DNA from 3 places in the Mesorhizobium sp. M8A.F.Ca.ET.208.01.1.1 genome. Region 1 is predicted to be linked to each of the others. Evidence: predicted binding sites of a transcription regulator. Region 1 holds the regulator's gene; each other region holds the start of a gene.
The links. Region 1 encodes LexA, which represses DNA repair genes until DNA is damaged. Its sites were predicted from a motif close to TGTTCNNNNTGTGTTCNG; they were not measured.

Region 1 (5,911 bases):
ACTGCTGCCGCCGACCGGTCCGGTGCGGCCGGACAGCTACGACTTCTCCTTCGACAGCTATTTCGCAGGCATCGGCGGCAGCGGCTTCTTTCTCGGCAATCCAACGGTTGTCGCTACCGACGATGGTGAGATGTCGCTGCCAGCCCGTCTTTTTTCAAGCATCGAAAACGCCCGCGAAGCCATCGCCGACCACATCAGGGGCAGCATCGGCGGCGCCGAAGGCGAGATCGCGGCGGCGCTGATCGTCGGCGTGCGCGCCGGCATTCCCGATGAAATCAACGAAGCGATGCGGCGTACCGGCATCTATCACATCATTTCCATTTCGGGACTGCATATGGCGCTGGTCGCCGGCACCATCATGGGTCTGTTGCGCGGTGCCTTCGCGCTGTTTCCAGACTTTTCCGCGCGCCGGCCGGTGAAGAAATATGCGGCCGCCGCCGCACTTTTCTCGATCGCCGCCTATCTCGTCATTTCCGGTGTCGTCGTTGCGGCCGAACGCAGCTTCATCATGCTGGCGGTGATGCTGATTGCCGTCTTGTTCGATCGCGCGGCGCTCACCATGCGCAACCTGGCCATCTCGGCGATCGCCGTTATCCTGGTTTCCCCGCACGAGGTCGTCGGCCCGAGCTTCCAGATGTCGTTCGCGGCAACCGCGGCCCTTGTTGGCGCCTATGCCGGCTGGGCGGACCACCGCGCTGGTAAGACGAGGCCACCGTCGCCAAAGCGGTCACTACCCGGGTTCCTGACGCGAAAATTCCTGCTGGCGACAGGTGGATTGGCCATGACCTCCATCATTGCCGGCAGCGCGACGGCGCTGTTTGCCATCTGGCATTTCCAGCGTGTATCGCCGCTCAGCCTGTTCGCCAATCTGGCCGTCATGCCGATCGTGTCGGTGGTCGTCATGCCTTTTGCGGTCCTCAGTTCGCTGGCGATGCCCTTCGGCGCCGACGGCCCGTTTCTCTACGTGATGGGCAAAGGCCTGACAGCGATGATCGCCGTATCGTCATGGATATCGGAGCGCTCGCCGATCGATGGGGTAGGTCTGATCTCGCAGCAATCCGTGCTGCTGGTGGCCGTCGCGCTGGTCATCGCGACGATGGCGACGACCTGGCTGCGGCTCGCGGCACTGCCATTCGCACTTGCCGGTCTGTTGACTGTGTCGGACATACGCACGCCCGATGTGCTGATCTCGGAAGACGCACGGCTGGTCGCACTGCCGATCGGCAATGGCGAACTGGCCGTCAACCGGGAACGTCCGAACGAATTCGCGGCCGACAACTGGAAACGCGCTCTGGTCTCCGAAACAATCGTCAAACCGGAAATGTTCGACAAGGCGGACGGGCAATTCGATATTGCCGCTCCCACCGACCTGCCGCAGGGATCGCCGTTCTATTGCCGCGAAGGCCTTTGCCTTGCCAGGCACCCTTCCGGCGCGATCGTCGCCTATGTCGAGGATCGCAAGAACACCTGGAAAGCCTGCGCCTTCGCCGACCTGATCGTCGTCAATGACGCGACCGCCTATGACGCCTGCCACAATCCGCTGGTTGTCGTCGTCACGAAACGGCAGCTCGCCCGCAAGGGAAGTGCTGCCGTCTTCTTCGATCCCCAGTCGGCCACAACCCCGGCTGTGATCGAATTCGCTGTCGACGGACCATACCGGCCCTGGCACGAGCAGCGAAAATTCTCACGCGAGGCGAGGGGGCTGCCGCCCTATAAAAAGCCAGACAAGTCCGATGGCAAACCGGCTCAGTAGCGCCTGATCAGCCCGACCAGCTTGCCTTGTACCTTGACTCTGTCCGGCCCGAAAATGCGCGTTTCGTAGGCTGGATTGGCGGCTTCGAGCGCGATCGAGGCGCCTTTACGGCGGAACCGCTTCAGCGTCGCTTCCTCCTCGTCGACCAGCGCCACGATGATTTCGCCCGGACTTGCCGTGTTGGCATTGCGGATGATGACCGTGTCGCCGTCGAAGATACCAGCCTCGATCATCGAGTCACCCTTGACCTCCAGCGCATAGTGCTCGCCGCCCATGATCATATCCGGCGGCACCGAGATCGAATGCGTCTGATGCTGGATGGCATCGATCGGCACACCGGCGGCGATACGGCCCATGACCGGGATGGACACGGCTGAAACCACATCGTCGTCATTGCCGGCCGCGGGCAGACGCGAAGGCGCCGTCGCCGGCTTGAGCTGGCGGCCAAGATTGTTTTGACCAAGGCTGCCCTGGATGACGCTGGGCGAAAATTTCTTTGCCGCGTTCAGGCCGGGCGCGATCGAATCCGGCAGCCGCAGCACCTCCAGCGCGCGCGCCCGATTGGGTAGCCGGCGAATGAAGCCGCGTTCCTCCAGCGCCGTGATCAGGCGATGAATCCCGGATTTGGAGGCAAGATCGAGCGCTTCCTTCATCTCGTCGAAGGAGGGCGGTATCCCGCTTTCCTTGAGCCGTTCGTGGATGAACATCAGCAGTTCATGTTGCTTGCGTGTCAGCATGGCGGCCCCCAAGGCATTGAACGAAGGTCTGAACCAGAATCGAAAAAACAAACCCAGAACAAACACTATCTGTTCCAGTTGTGTTCCGCAACCGTTTAAAGTTTAATGAATTTGTTAAGGCTGCGGATGTTTTTTGTCCGCTACGGCGGGCAGAAGCCGACCTTTTCCGCCATCGGCAGGCCCATTGAAATCGTTATGGTTAATGGCCTGTGGCCCATCCGCTCCCGAGTTTGGCGTCAGCCGTTCGGAAGGCTTTCCCCGGGCGGATTGTATAATTTATCGGTCCATTATTCGCGGAACGAAACGAAACCAAAACGCCAACGACTGGCAGCTTCGGGGCAGCGATGGACCCAGGCGTCCGGCCCCACTCCGACCAACGCGTGCGAATAGGTGTCGCGGAAGCGCCGGAGTCATCCCGAACCAGCTTTCAAGCTGCCGGCGCGGGCGGCGTATTTGGTCGCGCCGCTGTCTTCGCTGTGGACATAGACGTGCAGGGTGTAGCCGATATGGGCCACCATCAGCGCCTTGGCCCGCTCGACGTCACGATCGAGTGCCGCTTCCATGATCGCGGTATGGTGTTCGATCGCAATCGCTTCGCGCAGCGCCTCCATCGCCTCTTCGTAGCCATCCTTGAGGCCGGCCGCGGCCCGCAATGTCGGCGCCAGACCAAGAAAGCGATGATGCCGGCGCAATTGATCCGAGATCGTCGAGCGGAAACGCAACAGCCAATCGCATGTGGCGGCACTCAGCAGCGCCGCATGGAAAGCCTCGTGATTCTCGTCCCATTTGTCGACCGCCGCATCCGACGGATCGTCGACGGCGGTCTTGCAACGGGAGAGCCGGTAGTGGGCGGTGACCACGGCATCTTCCCATTCCTTGCCGCCTTTCTCCATCGATTCGAGGAACAGGGGGATCTCGACCACCATCCTGGCGCGCGCCAGGTCCTCCAGTTCGGCCCGCGACACCCGAGCCACGGTAAAACCGCGATTGCTGATGGCGGTGACCAGGCGTTCGGCCTCAAGCCGCGACAAGGCTTCGCGCAATGGCGTCCAGCCGACTCCATAGGTGCCGCGCAGTGCACTCAGTTTGAGCGGGGCGCCGGGCATGAGGCGCGTGGTCAGGATATCGCGCCGCAACAGCTGATAGGCTGCCTCCGTCTTTGTGGAGCTCGTTTGATCCTGCATCGCGGTCCATCCGTCGTCTGGCAGGGAAAATTATATATGATGTAGGGGCATGGCAAGAATTATATATAATGTTTGACACAAGCCGGCGGACTGACCATGATCGTTTGCAGTAGCCGCGCTGCAAGCGGCGCTGATCAAATCTGGGAGGAAATGATGTTGAAGTCGAAATCCGCTTGGTTGTCGGGTTTGTTCATGGCTAGCGCGTTGATGGTGAGCGCCGGCAGTGCCGCCGCCGACCAGATACGCATCGGCATTGCCAATTTCGGCGAGCACCCCCAGCTCAATGCCGCCATAGCCGGCTTCAAGAAGGCGCTGACGGACAATGGCTTCGTCGAGGGCAAGGACGTCGTCTATACGGAAAGCCATACCAATTTCGATGCATCGCTGGTGCCGCAGATGATCGCCAAGCTGCAGGCGGAGCAGCCCAAGCTGATCTACACCATCACCACGCCGGTCTCGCAGATCGCCAAGAAGGCGCTCGCCGGTTCCGGCATTCCAATCGTCTTTGCCGCGGTCACCGATCCAGTGGCGGCCAAGCTGGTGCCGTCGTGGGATTCAGGTGACGAAGGCATGACCGGCGCCAGCGATCTGCAGGACGTCGCCGCGGTGATGGCCTTCACCAAGAAGCTGCTGCCGAACGCCAAGCGCTTCGGCGTGCCTTACAATCCGGGCGAGGCCAATGACGTTGCCTTGGTCGAAAAGATCAAGGCGGCGGCGCCCGCCGCTGGTTTCGAGGTGGTGGAGGTCGGCATCGACAACGTCAATGACATCCAGCAACGTATCGCTTCGCTCGCCGGCAAGGCCGACGTCATCTACGGCCCGGCCTCGAACCTGATCCAGCCGGCGATCGCCGCTGTCTCCGCCGCCGCCCGCCAGGCCGGTATCCCGGTCGTCAACTCCGATGACAGCGCGGTCCGCAACGGCACTGTGCCGGCGAGCTTCGCGGTCAATTACACGCAGGTTGGCATCAACGCCGGCGACATCGCCGCAGAGATACTCAAGGGCAAGGATCCCAAGACGATCGCGCCGTCGCGCCCGGCCTACAAGGATCACATGGCAACGATTTCCCGCAAGGCGATGGCCGCGTTCGGCATCGAGATACCGGCCTCGATGGCAGATTGCGGCTGCATCGTCGACTGACATCAGGCTGCATGAAGGTGACGGCGCGGGCGCCGTCACTTTTCATGTCAGGGAGGAACGATGCTCGAGATCCGATCCGCGCGCAAAGTATTCTACAGGGGCCAGGCCGACGAGAAGATCGCGCTGGACGGCCTCAGCCTGTCATTGGCGACTGGCGAGTTCGGCATCGTCATCGGCTCCAACGGGGCGGGCAAGAGCAGCATGCTCAACGCCATTTCCGGCGCTCTGATCCTCGATACCGGCAAGATCCTGATCAACGGCGCCGACGTGACAAATATGCCCGTGCACAAGCGTGCCGCAAGATTGGCGCGGGTCTTCCAGGATCCGATGCGCGGCACCGCCGCCAGCATGACGGTGGCGGAAAACATGCTGCTGGCTGATTTGCGCAGCAGCAAGCGCACCTTGCGCCAGGGGCTGAACCCCACCCGGCTCGCGTCCTACAAGGAACGCCTGTCGATACTGGGCCTCGGCCTTGAAAACCGCCTGGACACCCGCGTCGACCTGCTTTCGGGTGGGCAGCGGCAGTCCCTGTCGCTGATCATGGCGGTCAGCGGATCGCCCGACTTGCTGCTACTCGACGAACATACCGCGGCGCTCGACCCGCGCACGGCCGAGATCGTCATGCAGGCAACGGTGCGCGCTGTCAGCGCGCTGAAGCTGACGACTTTGATGGTGACCCACAACATGCAGCATGCCGTCGACTACGGCAGCCGGGTGATCATGCTCGACGCTGGCCGCGTCCTCCTGGAGGTCACAGGCGAAGAGAAGGCGAGGATCACGGTTATCGATCTGATCGGCCATTTCTCAGTCAAGACCGACCGCATGTTGCTGGCGAGCTGATCGTCATGGGCTTTATTCAGGACGTTCTCACCAGCTTCGTCGCGATCATGCCGGTCACGCTGGCGCAAAGCCTGATCCTGGCCTTTGTCGTGCTCGGGATCATGATTCCGTTTCGCATGCTGAATTTTCCCGATCTCACCAGCGAGGGCGCCTTTCCGCTGGGCGGCTGCATCTGCGGCGTCCTCCTTGCCGCCGGCGCATCGCCGTTGGTCGGCATCGCCGCCGCCCTCGTTGCCGGCTTCGCGGCGGGCTGCTGC
Region 2 (5,911 bases), 330 kb from region 1:
CGCGTTGTCCTGCTGGTTCAAGGCCGCCTCGGTGCGCTGGGAGGCTATCATAGCTACCTGCTGAGCGAGGCACTTGAGGACGGCCGTTGGCGACCGGAGATCATCGCGCTCGCCAATGGCCTCCGTTTCGGTCAAGGCGACACCGTTGATGAATGGCTGGCCAGGGCGCGCAATCTTCTCGTCGCTGGTCTCGTCGCAAACTCCACCATCAACCAGCGCCTGAAAGCGCACGCAGACCTGACGACGGCGCTTGCCCGCGCCCCCACAAACTCTCCGCCGGCCCGCACGATCCACTCCGTAAAGGGCCAGGAGTTTCCTGCGGTGTGCGTGGTCATGACGACGAAGACCGCCGGCGCGATCATTGACCTCCTCGAAGGCCAACCGTCGGACGCCGACGAAGAGGCCCGTAAGATTTACGTCGGAGCCTCGCGGGCCGAGCGCCTGCTCGCGATTGCTGTCCCGAAAAGCCGGGCCGCACGGCTCCAGACACTTCTCACCAATGGTGGGTGTGAGGTCCGTCTCCATCAAATCTGATCGGCTCGGCGGATTTACCGACCTCGTGCATCGCGGCGAACGGGTGCAGGTGAAGATGCAGACACGGCTTGCCTGGTCGGCGCCGCCAGCATTGGGCTTGCTCGGCTCGTGCCTAGTTGGAATTTTTGCGCAGCATCGACGAGTTCGAGCGTGCCCGATCGACCGAACGAAATTTCTAGACGTCGCTTACTCAGATCGAAAGTAAACGTCACGCCGTCTCTGTCGTACGTCGCTCGTTTGGTCCGATCGTCGTCGTGGACCTCACCACCCTGGCTTTCCTGGATGTCTTCAAGCTTTTCAACCAATGCGTCGAACGTGTCGTCCATCCGCTCGAACTCTATTACCAAGCGGTCGAACTCATTGCCGAATATTTCGTCGATCGCGGCGCGATGCGCGTCCCAGCCATCGCGCAGCTCCAGTCGACGCCGGATGATATACTCTGCGGGGTCATCAGGGTTCTGGCCCGTCTCGATCGAATAACGGAAGGCCGCCGTGTCCAGGTCACCGCCACCACCATCGCCGGCCTTCTGGACGTCCTTCCGCCGCGCGTTGAGCGCCTTGCGCGCGGACTCGTAGAGCTCCTGTAACTCTTCCGCGACGCGCTCGGTGAGCAGACGCTGGCACCACGATTCCACTGACTCGCTTATTTCGGTCGGCACGGTGTGCTTTTTGGTTCGCGTAAACCCAGGAAGCCGGCGGATCTCTCCCGTTTCCGTGCCTTCCAGAAACTCGCTGTTGTTGCGCAGCGAGATGCCCGCCAACGCCGCATCGGCCGGCACGGTGGGCGGTTTCGGAATATGGCGAATCTGGAAGCTGCTGCTTCCCGAGAGAATCGCTTGAGGCGTTTGAGTACCTCGCACCTGCATTTGGCGCGTGATGAACCCCGGAACTTCCTTTTGAAGATAATCGCGCAATCCGAAGTCGGTCAGCCAGCGATCGCGCGTCAAGGCTTTCGGCGCCCGACCTTCCATCGCTTCAAGCAGGAAGTGCGTCCAAATGCCGTGTTTTAGCGTTGCCGCGGGATATGACTTTTCGCCCGGCGAGCATGACAAGAAGACGCCGAGGTACCACCCGCTGTCGAGAAACTCCCTGACCTCATCAGCATCGAGATTGGTGATAACATCGCGCGATCTGACGACACCGCTGAATCTCTCTGCGCACGCATCGACAAACACCAGCGCCTGACGGCACTCGCTATCCATCAGCGGTTCCAGAAGATCGTCGCGCATCGACAGCGACGTATCCTCGACGGTGTGGCGGTTGGTATCGTAGGTACTGAGGCGGTTGCCGCCAGCACCGTGAAACCCATGTCCAGCATAGTAGAAGATGAAGAGCTCATCATCAGCGAGAGTCTTGATCGTGTACTTCAGATCGTCTCGCAAAGCCGTCAGACTGGCATCGGTGTCCTTAAGGACATGTACCGACACGTCCTCGTCCGGTAGATCGGCATAGATTCTCTTGATAACGTCAGCGAAGGCGTCCCCGTCGGCATGTGCGAAATCGACGGATGGCAACGGCTCGCCCTTGGGCGGCTTTCGATAGTTCTCGATCGCGACAACAAGGGCGGTTACTCGCGTAAACCTCCGCTCAGGTCGCGCGTCCACCTCAGTCGGCTGAGCTCCCGAGACTCCCCTCTTAGGCATCATCGTCCTCGTCAAGAAATTCGTTCTCTAGCCTCCGCGCGTCAGCGCGCAGGCGATCAAGGTCGTGACCAGATCGGTGAAGCACGAGTAAGACGAACAGCAACCGACGAGCCGTCGGGCTCATCGCCCTTTTCCGCCCCTCGCTCGCTCCGGCCGCTCCCCAGGAGCGAACAGTTACGGCGCTCGATCCGGTCAACCGGGCAAGCCGGGCGCTGCGGCCACTGGCTTCACCGTCGTTGAGTTCCTGCGCGATGCGCCTGACTGCTGCGGATTGATCCACGTATATCCTATCACTCTGTCACAGTGACAGCGTAACACTGTGCGATCCCGCAAAACAAGGCACCGATCGCGGGCACGGCGTTCCCACGCCTCCGCGAAGTCCACGTTTTGCGAGAGTTCAGGTAAGCACGCATCGAGATCCACCTTGACTCTGGCTGTCGAAAGAAGAACAAATAGCGAACATGATGTTGAACCCGTCCCTGGAGGTCGACAAAGAAGTTGCGGCCCGAGCCCGCCATAGAGTTGTTGCGCGCTCAGATCGAAAAGATCAAAGGCCGAAGCCGGCGCGCAAAATCGGTGCTCCCATTCGGAATCGCCGAGGTCGACTCGCGCCTGCCAGGCGGTGGCCTAGCACTCGGCGCGCTGCACGAAATCGCAGGCGGCGGTAACGGCGCTATCGACGGCGCTGCCGCCGCCCTGTTTGCAGCCGGCGTTGCCGCCCGCACCAAGGGCAAGGTGCTCTGGGTTATCACTCGCCCGGACCTGTTCGCACCAGCGCTGGCCCAGGCAGGCCTGCCCCCCGACCGGGTCATCTACGTCGAGGCCGGCAACGACAAGACCGTGCTCGCCTGCATTGAGGAAGGTTTGCGGCATGGCGGCCTCGGAGCCGTGGTCGGCGAAGTCGCAAGGCTCGACATGACCGCGTCCCGGCGGCTTCAGCTTTGCGCCGAAGAAAGTGGCACGATCGGCCTCGCCCTACGGCGCTGGCGGCGACAAACCGAAGCAGCCGATTTCGGCCAGCCCACGGCCGCTTCAACGCGATGGCGCGTCTCGGTCATGCCGTCGGCAGTGCTGCCGGTGCCAGGCGTCGGCCGACACCGTTGGCTGCTGGAACTGATTCGGGCCCGCGCGGGCGAAAGCGGAGATTTTGAAGTGGAGGCATGTGATGACTCGGGTCGTCTCGCTGTTCCTGCCGAGCTGGTCCGTCGACCGGCACAGGCGGAAGGCTGGCGGCGCGGCGCCTCCGGCTGAGGCACCGCTCGCTCTGATAGGCCGTGACGGGAGAAAGCAGGTGGTGCTGGCGGCGGACGCTGCGGCCCATCGAGCCGGCGTGCGCGTAGGAATGCCCGCCACGCAGGCGCGTGTCATCGTGCCCGACCTTATCGTTCATGATCATGACGCGGCCGGCGATGCAGATGCTCTCGACCGGCTCGCGCTCTGGGTGCTTCAGCGGTATGCGCCGATCGTCGCTGCCGACGCCGGCGACGGGCTCGTGATCGATTCCACCGGCGCAGACCATCTCCATGGCGGCGAAGAGGTCATGCTCGCGGGCTTGATCGACAGGCTCGCGGCATCAGGCGTGCGCGCCCGGGCCGCGATCGCCGACACTTGGGGTGCGGCTCACGCCTTGGCGCGCTTTGATGCCCGGCCGGTCCTGGTGGCCCCCATCGGCCACGGCGCATCCGTCCTCGCAGGGCTGCCGCTCGCAGCCCTGCGACTGCCGACCGAAACCGTCTCCGGGCTGCAGATCCTCGGCTTCGAGCGGATTGGAGATCTCCTCGCGCAACCGCGCGCGCCGTTTACGCTGCGCTTCGGCCCGCAGCTCGGCCGTCGCATCGATCAGGCGCTCGGTATGCTCAGTGAGCCCATCGAGCCCGTGCGGCCAGACGAGTTGATCGAGGTGAAACGGAATTTCGCTGAGCCGATCAGCGCGGCTGAAACCATCGCTCGCTACATCGGCAAACTGGTCGTCCAGCTCTGCGCTGAGCTTGAGGCAAAAGGTCTCGGGGCCAAACGGCTCGACTTCATCTGCCATCGCGTCGACAAGCTGAAACAGGCCATCCGCGTCGGAACGGCGCTGCCCGTGCGCGACGTCAAACGCCTGTCCCGGCTGCTTACCGACAAGATCGAAACCATTGAGCCAGGCTTCGGCATCGAGACCCTCAGCCTGACCGCGACTCTGGCCGAACCTCTCGCCGAGAAGCAGACCCTGACCGTTATGGTCGATGAAGGGGTTCCGGATGTCTCTGACCTGGTCGACACCCTTATCAACCGCGTGGGCGAGCGAAGCCTCTATCGTGCTGCGCCCGTCGCAACCGAGGTGCCGGAGCGCTCGGTCTGCCGGATTGCGCCGATGGCTCCGGAAACAGGAGCGACCTGGCCAAGCCGCTGGCCGCGGCCCTCGCGGCTGCTGGCGCCTCCCGAGTTGATCGACACCGTCGCGCTTCTCCCAGACCACCCGCCCGTTTCCTTCACCTGGCGCGGTATCCGTCGCCGCGTCCGACGCGCCGATGGCCCCGAGCGCATCCGCGGCGAATGGTGGCGGCGCGACGCCGAGCTGGCCGCAGTTCGCGACTATTTCAGGGTCGAGGACGATGCGGGCGAGCGCTACTGGATTTTCCGCTCAGGCGACGGCGAGGACCCCAACACCGGCTCGCAGCGCTGGTTCATGCATGGGGTGTTCGGATGACCGCGCAGCGCTATGCCGAGCTGCAGGCGACGTCGCATTTCTCTTTCTTGAGGGGCGCGTCCTCTTGCGACGAATTATTCGCGCAGGCCGCTGCGCAAGGCATCGAAGCGCTGGCCATCGTCGACCGCAACTCGCTTGCCGGCATCGTACGCGCCTTCGAGGCCGCCAAGGCGACCGGCGTGCGGCTGATCGTCGGCTGTCGCCTCGATCTCGCCGATGGCATGTCGATCATGGTCTATCCAACCGACCGCTCGGCCTATGGACGGCTCTGCCGGCTGCTTTCCCTCGGCAAGAAGCGCGGCGGCAAGGCCAAGTGCATTCTCACCTGGGAGGATGTTGTCGCTTACGGCGACGGGCTGATCGCCATTCTCGTGCCGGACGAGGCCGACGAAACCTGCGGCCTCCATTTGCGACGCCTCCGGGACGCTTTCGGTGACCGGGCCTACATGGCGCTGACCCTTCGCCGTCGGCCGAACGATCAGCTGCGCGTTCACGAGTTATCGAACATGGCGACGCAGATGCGGGTGCCAGCCGTCGTTACCAACGACGTGCTCTACCACGAGCCGGCACGGCGCATTCTCCAGGATGTGGTGACGTGCATCCGCCACGGCATAACCATCGACGAGCTCGGTGATCGCCGTGAATTTGGCGACCGCTACCTCAAGCCGCCGGAGGAAATGTACCGGCTCTTCCCCCGCAATCCCGAGGCGGTCGCTCGCTCGATCGAGATCGCCGCGCGTTGCCGCTTCGATTTGAAGGAGTTGGCCTATCAGTATCCTGAGGAACGCGACGACCCGACGCTCACCCCACAGGAGACGCTGGAAAAACTGACCAGGGAGGGCGCGGAGGCGCGTTATCCTGAAGGGTTGCCTGACAGCGTACGGGCTTCGCTCGAACACGAGCTTCGCCTCATCGCGAAGCTTGAGTATGCGCCCTACTTCCTGACCGTAAACAGCATCGTCCGCTTTGCGAGATCCAAAGACATCCTGTGTCAGGGACGCGGATCGGCAGCCAATTCGGCCGTGTGCTACGTCCTCGGCATCAC
Region 3 (5,911 bases), on a different contig from region 1:
CACGCGCCGATCGCCACCGCCTTTCTCGAAGCCGGAATCGACGTGATCTGCGACAAGCCGCTGTCGACGACGCTTGATGACGCGCGAGCGCTGGTGGCGCTGGCGCGCGCGAAAAAGCGGCGCTTCGTCGTCACCCTCAACAACACCGGCTACGCCATGGTGCGCCAGGCGCGCGAGATGGTGATGGCGGGCGAGCTCGGCCGGATCGTGTCTGTGCATGGCGCCTATATCCAGGACTGGCTGACCAAGCCGATCGATGCCGACGGCCAGAAGCAGGCGGAATGGCGCACCGATCCGGCGAGGGCAGGGCAGTCGGCGGTGCTGGCCGATATCGGCGTGCACGCCTTCAACCTGGCAAGCTTCATCTCCGGCCGCGAGGCCGACTCGGTCTCGGCGGACCTGTTCACCGCCGTGCCGGGGCGCCGGCTCGACGACAATGCGCATGTGCTGGTGCGCTGGACCGACGGCGCGCGCGGCACGATCCTGGCCAGCCAGACGTCGCCCGGCCACTACAACGACCTCTCCGTGCGCATCTATGGCGACAGTGCTGGACTCGAATGGTCGGGCACGCGGCCGGAGGAACTGCGCTTTTCCGTCCATGGCGAGGAAACCCGCACGCTGGTGCGCGGCGGCCATGGCTCGACGGCTGAAGCCCGGCGCGTCTCGCGCATGCCGGCGGCGCATCCGGAGGGCTATATCGAGGCCTTCGCCAATTTCTACCGCGACGCCGCCGACATCATCCGCGCCCACCGTTCGGGGGGCGTGGTCGATCCTGCCCGCGCGGCACAGGTGCCCGACGTGGTCGACGGCGCGCGCGGCGTGAAGTTCGTCGCCGCCGCCGTGGAGTCGAACGCGGCCAGCGGGGCGTGGACGGCGGCGCGGTTTGGGGGATGACAGCCAATCTCCCCCTCGTGGGGAGATGCCCGGCAGGGCAGAGGGGGGCGCCAAGGATCACTGCCTATCGGTATGATCCTCTTTCACGCAAGCCTCCGACGGACATACCTGATTGACCGAGACGTTGGCGGGACAGCGCCCCCTCTGGCCTGCCGGCAATCTCCCCCTCTTGGGGGGAGATTGGCAGCTTTGCCGTCGGCGATCATGCCACGCCCAGTTGCTCCGCCAGATCCGACAGCATCGGGCGCTGGCCCTGCAAAATCTTCACCTCGGCCTCGGCCAATGTGAACCAGCCGGCTCTGTCGACCTCCGGGAATTCCTTCATCGATCCGGATCGCGGCGGCCATTCCATGGTGAAGGTGTTGCTGCTGATGGCGGTGACGTCGATGTCGGCCTCGACGGACCAGGCCGAGACGATCTTGCCGCCCGGTTGCCGGTAGTCGCCAAGGCGCGCGAAGGCGCCTTCGACCTTCATGCCGAGCTCTTCCCCGGTCTCGCGTCGTGCCGCCGCCAGCTCGTCCTCGCCCTGGTCGACGAGGCCCTTCGGGATCGACCAGGCGCCATCGTCCTTCTTCGCCCAGAACGGGCCGCCGGGATGGACCAGCAGCACCTCGATGTCACCACCGCTGCGGCGATAGATCAGCAGGCCGGCGCTGCGTTTTGCCATGTTTGCATGTCCGTTTGCGGCACTGGTGCGAAGTCTGCCGATCTTGCACCGGGAAATTGCGACGCTATGTCAGGCGCATCCGGATTGCACCTCATGCGCGAGTCCGGCAATCTGATAGCATCGCTTTTGGGGCGGCGTCGAAAGTCAGGTGATTCGTCCGAATGCAGCTGGGTCTGATCGGCTACTATAGCGACTTCGTGGTCTATCCGCTGGTGATCGCCGTATTGGGCGTGGCCGGGCTGATCGAGGCCGGAGAGGAAGGCGCGCCGGACTGGATCGGCACGGCGCTGACCTGCCTTGGCCTGTGGACGCTGATCGAATACGTCCTGCATCGCTTCGTGCTGCACCACGTTCCCTGGATCCGGGACCTGCACGACCGTCACCATATCGAGGAGCGCAGCCCGGTGGGCACGCCCACCTGGCTCAGCCTCGGCGTTCATGCGCTGGTGGCGTTCCTGCCTGTCTGGATGGTCTCGGATTTCGCGACCGCCAGCGCGGTGAGCTGCGGTCTGATGCTGGGCTACCTCTGGTACATCAGCGTCCACCACATGATCCATCATTGGCATCCGACCCATCCGAGCTATCTCTATATGCTGAAGCGCCGCCACGCGGTGCATCACCATGTCGACGAGAACGCCAATTTCGGCGTGACGTCGATTTTCTGGGATCGGATTTTCGGCACCGCGCGGCTTTGACGTGGGGCTGCCGGGGCAATGAGAAACGCCGGGCCTGAAATCTAGGCCGAGCGATCTGGCCAGAACAACCAGATGAGCGCGGCGGCCATCAGAACCCAAATTCCAACGATGAATGCGAGACCGCCGCGGCTGGCCGGCCTGGATCGGCGAATGGCTTCCGCGCGAAACTCAGCCATCAAAGCGGCGGGGATCAACTTCACCGCAAGCAGGATGCCGAGCGGTACGATGATCAGATCGTCCAAATATCCGAGGACGGGAATGAAATCGGGTATCAGATCGATAGGACTGAGCGCGTAGGCGGCGACCACGCCGGCGGCAACCTTGGCGTACCAGGGAACGCGGGGATCGCGGGCGGCCAGCCACAAGGCGACCACATCGCGCTTGATGGCCCTTGCCCATTGCTTTGCCTTGTCAAGGATGGTCACACTGCAACCCTCTTTTATTAGATCTCGACAGTCGGCGCCGCCGCTCCCTTCGCTTCGATCATTGCAACCATTTTCGCGATCTGCAAACTGCCCCGCTAGCCAATTTCGCCTCTTCTTGACAAGCGGTGCCTGCCGGATGCTAGTTGCCGCCAGACGCCTGGGTGTGGGGGAATTGCCGTGAGGAAGACCTATCAAAAGCCGGTGCTGGTGAAGCGCGAGCTGCTGTCGGCCGTGACCGCGGCGCCGCCTGGTTCGGCACGTTGATCCGCAAGGCGTGAGCGACGGGAGGGCTTCTCCGCTCACAGTTCCTTTTCCGCCAACTCCCTGAATTCGTCCGGCACCGAACGGGCCGCCTCCAACGCCACCGTGCCGTAGCCGACAGCCTGTTTGCCGAAGCGCTCGCGGATCTTGTCGACGGCGCGGTCGGCGCCGAAACGGGCGAGGCCCTTTCGGCTGCCGGGGCGGCGCTTTTCGTCGGCAAGGCCGAGCGGCAGGTCGAGCTGCAACTCGGCGCTCTCTTCCAGATGCGAGACCGAGATCGCCAGCAGCGAGATGGTTTTCTCCAGTGGATGCTCGGCGAGCACGCCGCGCACCAGGTCGCCGGCGATCTCGGCCAGCATCACGGTCGCCGAAATCGGCTGGTCCAGCGTGATCGAGCGGGTGACGGCGCTGAGATCGGCGAAGCGCACGCGCACCGTCACCGTGCGGCCGGGACGGTTCTTGGCGCGCAGCCGACTGGCGACGCGGTCGGCCAGATGCAGCAGTGTCGGCACGATCACCCGCGCCACGGCCGGCTTTTGCCCAAGCGCCGATTGCGCGCCGGCCGAATGCGCCCGGCGCTTCGTCTCCAGCTTGCGCGGGTCGCGGTTCCACGCCAGGGCCGCGAGCTTGTCGCCGGCGGCCGGGCCGAGCAGCCGCGTCAGCGCGCCGCTGTGGGTGCGGGCCAGTTCGCCGATGGTCTCGACGCCGATCTCGGCCAGCCGCGCCCTGGTTGCCGGCCCGACGCCCCACATCAGCGAGACCGGCAAATCGTGCAGGAAGGCAAGCTCGGTACCGGGGTCGACCACCACCAGCCCGTCGGGCTTGGCGACCTGCGAGGCGATCTTGGCCAAGTGCTTGGTGCGCGCCACGCCGATCGAGATCGGCAGGCCGAGTTCTGCCCGCACACGGCGGCGGATCGCCATGGCGATCTCTCGCGGCGAGCCGAACAGATGCGTGCAGCCGGCGACATCGGCAAAGGCCTCGTCGATGGAGATGCGCTCGACCACCGGCGTGAAATCGTCGAGCACCTTGATCGCCGCGTCGCCCAGCCGTTGGTAGTGGCTGAAATTGCCGCCGACGAAGATCAATTGCGGGCAAAGCTCGCGCGCCTTGCGCCCCGGCATGCCGCCGCGCACGCCGAAGGCGCGCGCCTCATAGGAGGCGGCGAGCACCACGCCGCCGCCGACAGCGATCGGCTTGCCGCGCAGCGTGGGGTCGAGCAACTGCTCGACCGAGGCATAGAAGGCGTCGAGATCGGCATGCAGGATGGTGGCCGTCGTTTCCATCCTGTTCCGCTCATCCGCGATTGCTGATAGACCGGAACATATAGAGAACAAAAGCGGACCAATGTCAATCGGGAGGCAGGTTGTGGAGGCATCTCGTTGGGGAGTGTGACCTAGTTCAAATGCTTCGACTGGCTACCCAGGCGGCAGTGCTGCCCTCATTGCCCTGCCGGGCATTTCTCCCCGTATAGTGACGGGGAGAAAGGGCGGCGGCTCCGCCGGCGACCCGCGGCGCCGACTTTCAAGGAAGCTGCTTCGCCCTTAGAACAGCGCTCCCGCCTACACCATATGCTCTGCCCGCAGTGCCACCTTCATCCGTTCCAGCGCCGGCTCGCCGCCGGCAGCCAGTTCCTCGGCGATACGGGCCAGCTTGTCATCGGCCTTGCGATGCTTGCTGCCCCAGGCGCCGAGCGTGGCAAGCACCGGCAAGAGGTCGATACCGGCCTCGGTCAGCCGGTAGATTGCCTTCAATCCGTGGCTCGGGTCGTCGCTGCGGGTAAGGATGCCTTCGTCCTGCAGTGCCTGCAGCCGCTCGGCCAGCGTGCGCGAGGAAATGCCTTCATCGGATTGCAGGAACTCGCGAAAATGCTTTTTGCCGGCGAAGATCAGGTCGCGGATGATGAGCAGCGTCCAGCGATCGCCGAGCAGTTCCAGCGACAGGTTGATCGGGCAAGCGGATCGTTCGCGAGTCGACATCCCTATGGTTCCAATTTTAAATCACTTTACTATTGACATCATTTTGCCCGGCAGGTCAAATGGTTCCGAAAGTAAACCATACCTAGGCAAATCTGACGAGGACACCCGATGAAAAACCTCATCCTGCAGATGCAGATGTCGGTCGACGGTTTCGTCGGCGCCGATGCCGATCACCCGTGGCAGCTCTGGGAGTGGGGCGACGACAATGGTTGGGACGCCGAGCTGAAACAGGATTTCAACGCCGTGTTTGCCGGCATCGACACCATCCTGCTCAGCCGCAAAATGGCCGAGGAGGGCTACCTCACCCATTGGGGCAATGCGGCGAGGAAATATCCGGCCGATCCCTTCTATGCTTTCGCGCGGCGCATCGTCGAGGCGCGCAAGGTGGTGCCGAGCGACAGGCTCGAGGCCTCGCGTTGGGAGCGCACGACGGTGGTGAGCGGCGACCTGCCGCGCGAGGTCAACGCGCTGAAGGCGGGCGAGGGCGGCGACATGGCCGTCTTCGGCGGCGCCGGCTTTGCGTCGGCGCTGATCGCGGCCGGGCTGGTCGACGAGTTCCAGCTGTTCGTCAATCCTGCCGTGCTGGGCGCCGGCCGCCGTATCTTCGACGAGGGAGGGTTCCGAAACCTCCGGCTGCTCGGCGCGAAGGCCTATGCCTGCGGCATGGTGGTCAGCCGCTACGCGCCGGCGGGCTGATCCGGCGCATACTGGCCTCGCGCCGATAAAAAAGACGTTGGCCGGAATCCTTTGCCCGCTTCTCTTCGTCTTCAAGATGCGGTCGCCGAAAGGGCGGCCGCATCAATGCTGAATGGAGAGACAGACCATGATCCTGGTGACAGGCGCCACCGGCCTGAACGGCAAGGCAATCGTGCGCGAATTCGCGCGGCAGAAGCATGAGGTGCGGGCGCTGGTTCGCGATCTGGACCGGGCATCCGCGGCAGGGCTCGGCGGACTTGCCGGCATCGACCTGATCGAAGGCGATATGCGCCG

Region 2: EN851_RS03205 (ImuA family protein) is a predicted target of LexA. The motif match lies at 2,622-2,639, and genes of this name have one in related genera.
Region 3: dinB (DNA polymerase IV) is a predicted target of LexA. The motif match lies at 4,261-4,278, and genes of this name have one in related genera.

What each region holds. Positions count from the first base shown of each region.
Region 1 is NZ_SRUT01000001.1:982,694-988,604, forward strand. Features, by position in the region: gene EN851_RS04825 (ComEC/Rec2 family competence protein) at 1-1,753, shown strand, start outside; gene lexA (transcriptional repressor LexA) at 1,747-2,490, opposite strand; gene EN851_RS04835 (GntR family transcriptional regulator) at 2,901-3,674, opposite strand; gene EN851_RS04840 (ABC transporter substrate-binding protein) at 3,828-4,814, shown strand; gene EN851_RS04845 (ABC transporter ATP-binding protein) at 4,875-5,654, shown strand; gene EN851_RS04850 (ABC transporter permease) at 5,660-5,911, shown strand, end outside.
Region 2 is NZ_SRUT01000001.1:657,075-662,985, reverse strand. Features, by position in the region: gene EN851_RS03215 (ATP-dependent helicase) at 1-534, shown strand, start outside; gene EN851_RS03210 (caspase family protein) at 549-2,138, opposite strand; gene EN851_RS03205 (ImuA family protein) at 2,676-3,428, shown strand; gene EN851_RS03200 (DNA polymerase Y family protein) at 3,343-4,866, shown strand; gene EN851_RS03195 (error-prone DNA polymerase) at 4,863-5,911, shown strand, end outside.
Region 3 is NZ_SRUT01000011.1:54,470-60,380, reverse strand. Features, by position in the region: gene EN851_RS30460 (Gfo/Idh/MocA family oxidoreductase) at 1-894, shown strand, start outside; gene EN851_RS30455 (NUDIX domain-containing protein) at 1,097-1,561, opposite strand; gene EN851_RS30450 (sterol desaturase family protein) at 1,723-2,256, shown strand; gene EN851_RS30445 (YkvA family protein) at 2,298-2,681, opposite strand; gene dinB (DNA polymerase IV) at 2,981-4,228, opposite strand; gene EN851_RS30435 (helix-turn-helix domain-containing protein) at 4,505-4,921, opposite strand; gene EN851_RS30430 (dihydrofolate reductase family protein) at 5,030-5,617, shown strand; gene EN851_RS30425 (SDR family oxidoreductase) at 5,745-5,911, shown strand, end outside.